3 regions of the Peribacillus sp. TH14 genome follow, and region 1 is predicted to be linked to each of the others. Evidence: riboswitches for the same ligand, from Rfam matches in the RefSeq annotation. Region 1 holds a riboswitch; each other region holds the start of a gene.
The links. Region 1 has a riboswitch for cyclic di-AMP ahead of JFU50_RS08535 (cation:dicarboxylate symporter family transporter). Riboswitches for the same ligand answer to the same signal wherever they lie in the genome.

Region 1 (2,276 bases):
CAGGTACACCTGCAATCCCCTTAGATGTGATCATTAACACTAACATTAGTGTAATTTGTTCATAAGCGCTTAAATCAATCCCATACATTTGAGCGATGAAGATAGCTGCTAACGCTTGATATAATGTAGAACCATCAAGGTTAAAAGAGTATCCTGTCGGAATAACAAACGTAGCAATATGCTTCGGACATCCCGCTTTCTCCATTTTTTCCATGATTCTCGGAAGAACTGCCTCTGAACTTGCTGTCGAGAACGCAAGAATTAATTCCTCTTTTAGAAGCTTAATCAACGTAAAGATATTGAACCCTACAAATTTTGCAATAAGACCCAGAACGACAATTACAAAGAAAATCATTGTTCCGTATACAGAAAGCGCTAACTTACCTAATGGAATTAAAGATTCCAAACCGAACTTGGAGATGGTCACACCGATTAGTGCAAATACCCCGATAGGAGCAAATTTCATGACCATATTAGTTAAGTAGAACATTCCTTCTGCTGCACCTTGGAAGAAACGGAATACAGGTTTACCTTTTTCACCGATAGCCGCAATACTAAGTCCAAACAAAACAGAGAAGAAAATGATTGCTAGCATATCGCCTTCTACCATAGCTTTAATTGGATTGGATGGCACAATGTGAACAATTGTATCCACAAAAGATTCATGCTGCTTAGTTTCTGCTGTATCAACATAGGTAGAAATATCAGTTTGTTCTAGATTGTTCATATTTACACCAGCACCAGGCTGGATAATATTCGCGGAAACTAGACCAACAGCAATCGCTATCATTGTTACCACCACAAAGTATGAAAGTGATTTAGCTCCTAGTTTACCTACTGCTTTTAAATCACCTACACCCGCAACTGCAACGATAAGACTTGACACAATGATTGGTACTACAATCATTTTAATCATTCGTAGGAAAATGTCTCCGAATGGTTGTAAAAAGTTTTGGGCTGTCGCATTACCATAAAAAATGGCACCAACAATAATCCCTAGAATTAAACCAATAAAAATTTGGCTAGCTAAACTTAATTTAAATTTCTTCATTTACTTTCCTCACCTTCCATAAAGTCTTTAAAGCAAAAACATTTTGTCTCGGTAAGGGAAACAAGATACTAATAGAAAGAAAGTAATTTTTCTTTTATTGAAAAACTCTATCTTTACGCCGAAAAAAAAGACACTTCATGTGTCGATTTCCTATAGGCGTGAATATTCACACATGTTCCCTTAAAGACGCTGACGAGGTTAGCTGTCGGGTTAGGAATTGGAAACACAAAAGCCCTTTCATTTCTGAATTCACCCCTAGCGAAAAAAATCCGCAAAAATGGGTCCCCCGTTCTTGTAATAAGATTAAGCGAATACTTAATAATAAAATATTATACTAAAAATGTTATTCTGTAAATATTTTTTCTTGTCCCTTTAAGAAAAAACCTTTGCAAATGTCTGAATATTCTGTATTAGTGACTATTTTACCTATAATAACACATTCTCTATTTTGCTTAATTTTGTTATATGGATATATAAATAACAATAAAACTGATTGATATATCCCCTCTCTCGAATAATGAAAAAATGGATTATTTTTCTAACATACCCAGTAATATATACCTCACCTTTTCCCGAGTGGTGAATTTTTTATAACTAGCAGATTTCACCTTCTCAAACTGAATTGGAGTAACAAAATAAGAATGATTTTTCACAATCCTATTCGGTTCTATTAGAATAACATCACCTACCGCCGGTCCCTTTATGAGTTCTTGCTTTCCTTCTGCTTTAAGCCCTTTTGTAATATAGTGTTTATCCACATAGCCTTTTTTAGTCAATTTGTAGACATGCGGCTGTTTTTTATGATGTACTGCCTCTACAGGGATAGAGGGTACACCCGCTTTCTCATTGGTTATTACAGTAAGATTGACTTTTGACCCTACCAACAAAGGTTTAGTTTCTTCATCTCCTGGCTCAATCAATGCCTGAAATGGAAATCTGTTATCTTTTTTTAGTGATGGCTCCTCTTCTGGATAAGAATGTATACGACCTATTGTTCCGTTCAACGCCTTTTTTAAATCAGGGGAACTTGCCTTTATAGTCATGCCCACTTCAGCTTTTTTCATCTCCTCTTCAGAGAAATCCCCTTCAATTGCCACATTTGTTGAAACAATGGATATAATGGGATTATTCAGGTTTTTATTGATATTTTTTACAACACCATCAGCCTCACTCGCCGTCTCAACCGCGACTTTTTGCTCCTCAATTGAACTTAATTGAGCATCCA
Region 2 (2,276 bases), 780 kb from region 1:
CATAATGCTTTCTAATTCGATGAAAAATAACAATGATGATAGGTAAAAAAATCAAAACAGGCCAAACCTGAGTAAATTTGGTTAAAAAGAATATCATCGTGACGATAAAGCTAATAATGGCACCAATTGAATTAATGGTTAATTTCATCATCCATCCTTTTGGCTTTTCGCGAATCCATTTAACAATCATCCCGGACTGAGACAACGTAAATGGAATAAATACCCCTACCGCATAAAGTGGAATAAGATTTTCTGTATGTCCTCCAAATGCGATTATTAAGATGATTGATGCAAGTCCTAGTATGATAATTCCATTGGAATATCCTAATCGGTCTCCTCTAATTGTAAACGCCCTTGGTATGAATTTATCCTTTGCAAGATTTACCGCAAGCAAAGGGAAAGCAGAATAGCCAGTGTTGGCAGCAAGAATTAATATTAATGCTGTCGTTCCTTGGATAAAGAAATACATAAAGTTGCGTCCAAATATCTCTTCAGCAATTTGTGAAACAACAGTTACCTCTGCGCTAGGAACAATGCTTAAATAATAGGCTAAGAATACAATACCCGTAAATAACACAGCAAGTAAGGAACCCATTGCTATTAATGTTTTTGCAGCATTATTAGGCGCTGGATTTTTAAAGTTTGGAATCGCATTGGAAATCGCTTCAACTCCTGTTAATGCAGAGCTACCTGATGCAAAAGCTCTTAGAAGTATAAATAAACTGATCCCTGCTACTGGTGTTCCGATTGATGCATGTAAGTCAGGGGAAACTTCACCAGTCAAAATTTTGTATACACCTACACCAATCAGAATGAATAACGCTAAAACGAAAAGATACACTGGATAGGCTAATACGGAAGCCGACTCTGTTACCCCTCTTAGGTTAAGGATGGTAAGAAGAATTACAAAAATTATAGCAATAACGACATTATATGAATGTAGGCTGGGAAAAGCAGATGTGATGGCATCTGTACCCGCAGAAACACTTACAGCCACAGTTAGGATATAGTCGACTAACAAAGATCCTCCAGCTATCAGCCCAGGATTTACACCCAAATTGTTTTTTGAAACCACGTATGCTCCCCCGCCATGAGGATAAGCAAAGATAATTTGTCTATAGGACAAGATTAAAGCCATTAACAGAATCAATACACCAATGGCGATAGGAATGGAATACCAAAATGCTGCGGCACCCACTGTAATTAAAACAATTAAAATTTGTTCCGGGCCATATGCAACGGAAGACAAAGCATCAGAAGATAATATGGCCAAAGCTTTTGTTTTGTTAAGCTTTTGGTCACCTAATGCAGTAGATTTTAGAGGCCGGCCTATTAAGAACCTCTTTATAGAAGATAACACTAGAAATCACCGCCATTTTTCAAATTAAGTTTATTTTGCCCAGTTATATGAAAAAAACTTTACGAAAAAAACAAGAATAAAATAGAAAAATGCCCACAAGTCATAGTTAAATAGACCTGCAGACATCATTTTTTTGTCTCACAAGCTCCACCTTCCTTCTCATATAACGCTTACGAGGTTAGCTGTCGGATTCGGACCTTTGAGTAGCCCTACCTAGAAAGGATTCACCCCTTGGATTGTAAAACAATCCTAATAACGGTTCCCCCGTACCATAAGGTTTCAGCGATTTAGAAATATGAAACTGTTGATATCATACTCCCGTGATTCGGAAAAGTAAATGAAAAATTTGCAAACAAAAAGAATAATTTTTTCTTAGAGAGGTTATGTTGTTAACGAATACTTCATTAGTGATTAAGACGCATGGTACCAAGAAAGGATAGAAGAGAATTACATGCCAAAAAAAAATGATAACCCAATAATATCTGATGAATTTTTAGATCAAGTGGTTAAAGAAATTAACGAACAATATGGTGGTCCTACAATGGAAAAAAATGATCCGCACCAAAATAGAGATAGGGAAGAACGAAGCTGAATACATCTCTTATTTATTAACAAAAGGAAATTTCTTTCTGAATATCCCAAAAAAAAACTCTGGATTCCTCTCACCCAGAGTTTTTTCACACTAGACACCTTTAATTCCTCACCTGTTTATTACCAGTAAATTAGGAACTACCATTTGTACTTCTCTCCTCTTTGTGGTTTCTTATCAGCTCAAAATACGCTCTCACGATTTGTAATTTTTCTATACTCAACTTATAGAGAAAACTTTATTTTTAGTTGAGTACGAATGGAAATCTAGTAATCTCCCCTCACCCTTTAGGACTCGTATATTCATTATGATTAACTAATTAAAAAT
Region 3 (2,276 bases), 1.1 Mb from region 1:
AATGAGCATCCGACCAATGGGGGATAATTCAGGGGTTAATCCCATTGAGAGACCCACGGTAGCAAATGCTGAAGTGGCTTCAAATAAAACCGTCAAGAAATCACTTCCGGTTTCTGTAATAGTCAGCAGAATGGTGATGGTTGAAACGATAAATATCCCGATGGAGGTAACGGATAATGCTTTAAATATCGTTTCATTCACAATACGGTGCCGAAACAATACCACATCTTCTTTTCCTTTAATCTGTGACCAAACCGTTCCAATCAGCGTCGCTAATGTGGTGGTTTTAATCCCACCGCCAGTCGATCCCGGTGAAGCCCCAACAAACATCAAGAAAATGATCAACAGCAATGTGGGTTGTGTTAAATCAGGGATATTCAATGTATTAGAACCTGCTGTCCTCGGAGTAACGGATTGAAACAAAGAAGCCAACGTTTTCCCCATGAAAGATAAAGGCTGCAATGTTTTGGCATTTCCAAATTCAAATATAAAGATTAAAATGGCCCCTCCAATTGTAAGGATTAAGCTAGCCATCAGTACAACCTTCGTATGTACAGACAAACGATGGGTATCACGGTATTCGTAAATTTCATTCATCACGATAAATCCTATACCGCCTAATGTGATCAGGGAAGCGACTGTAAGGGTTACGAAAGGATCTGATGCATAAGTAGTCAAGCTCCTAAACCCTCCCATTAAGTCAAAGCCCGCATTATTGAAATTGGAAATCGAATGAAAAAGGCCGTAATAGATTGCTCTGCCTATTGGCATGTCAAAAGAAAAGCGAATCGATAGTATAACGGCACCTGAAATTTCAATAATGGCAGTGTAAATTAAAATCCTTTTTACTAACTTAACTACACCTGCCATAGATAAATTATTTAAAGACTCCTGCAAGACTAACCGGCCTTTTAAAGAAATTCTTTTGCCTAATAAGAAAAAGAAAAGCGTCGCAAATGACATAAACCCCAAGCCGCCTATTTGAATGAGTGATAAAATGACCAACTCTCCAAATGTTGTAAAAGTGGTTCCCGTATCTACTACGACAAGCCCTGTTACACATGTAGCAGAGGTTGAGGTAAATAAAGCATTTAGAAAAGAAAGACCATTCCCATTTTCAGTGGAAATCGGCAGGGTTAATAAATAGGCTCCAACAAGTATCAGGAAGGCAAAGCCAAGTACAAGAATTTTTGGCGGATCTAACAAATCTTTTGCTTTTATCAAATTGATCATCCTTACCCTGTTAATGAATTAGCAACCTACTAACAAACGTAATATATCCACAGATAACCAACCATTATCCAGTGATAGGGTTAGTATTTCGCTCGTACTGCATTCCATTCGTCATCCATCTAGATAAACAATCAATAGACCAAGTTCCTTTTGCTATACATGCGCCCATTCTGCACAAGCCCTTTTATTTGTGAAAAAAGGTATTCATTATCCTTAATCAAGCTTAGGTAATTCTCTTTGGAAATCCTTTTTTAAAGCATAATAAAAAGACCTACATAACATCTGGCTGCTATTTTGTTACAGAAAAGCAAACAAAAAAGCCCCTGAAATAGGCGGTCTTATGACCTCCTTCGCTTTAGCCGACGAAGTTAGCTGACGGGTAGGATGGCGAAAGAGCTGATCTCATCCTTTCTGCAAGGCAGAATTAACCCCAAATGATTGGTTCCTCCGTAATCAATTTACTTGAGTTTAGGCCGAAATGCATTAAATTGATAAACGTATTCTACTCCCATCATTTACTAGTTGTAAACCCCTAAATTGTAAAAAAAATTTGCTAGAACAAAACAGAAAATTTACGTTTTTTTTACATATTAAAAACTTATTGACAAAAATTAGTTGGGACATTATGATAGGTTCGATAAATTTGAAAAATAACATCCAGTAATTTTATGTTTCTAATAAATAAATATATGGTATTTCCTTTTGGAATTAGATACAGAAAATCTCAAAGTTTATTGAATTCGTATTTTGAAATTTTAATACATTATATAAAAAAGGCGGGCAAGTATGGAGAAGACGTTTAATAGATATGTTGTTAACGCTACAGGTAAAGGTGGACAGACGTATTTAACTCAATGCCAGGATAAAGATGCACTAAGGAAATGGATAGCCGATCATGAGGATCAAATAATAATGAATGAGTTAAGGATAACAGATAAGAAAAAGAATCCATTGATAAATTTTTTTTCAAAGGTAATTTCATCTGAATCCATAGGTCCTTATTAACTGGATCATGCAAATAATTGAACATTAAAAGATAGTAG

Region 2: another riboswitch for cyclic di-AMP. It lies ahead of JFU50_RS04925 (APC family permease); the one in region 1 lies ahead of JFU50_RS08535 (cation:dicarboxylate symporter family transporter).
Region 3: another riboswitch for cyclic di-AMP. It lies ahead of JFU50_RS13930 (TrkH family potassium uptake protein); the one in region 1 lies ahead of JFU50_RS08535 (cation:dicarboxylate symporter family transporter).

What each region holds. Positions count from the first base shown of each region.
Region 1 covers NZ_JAEKEK010000001.1:1,762,451-1,764,726, forward strand. The annotation lists gene JFU50_RS08535 (cation:dicarboxylate symporter family transporter) at 1-1,051, opposite strand, end outside; cyclic di-AMP (ydaO/yuaA leader) riboswitch at 1,224-1,371, opposite strand; gene JFU50_RS08540 (efflux RND transporter periplasmic adaptor subunit) at 1,582-2,276, opposite strand, start outside.
Region 2 covers NZ_JAEKEK010000001.1:980,709-982,984, forward strand. The annotation lists gene JFU50_RS04925 (APC family permease) at 1-1,360, opposite strand, end outside; cyclic di-AMP (ydaO/yuaA leader) riboswitch at 1,512-1,655, opposite strand; gene JFU50_RS04930 (hypothetical protein) at 1,812-1,952, shown strand.
Region 3 covers NZ_JAEKEK010000001.1:2,856,397-2,858,672, forward strand. The annotation lists gene JFU50_RS13930 (TrkH family potassium uptake protein) at 1-1,233, opposite strand, end outside; cyclic di-AMP (ydaO/yuaA leader) riboswitch at 1,576-1,718, opposite strand; gene JFU50_RS13935 (hypothetical protein) at 2,020-2,238, shown strand.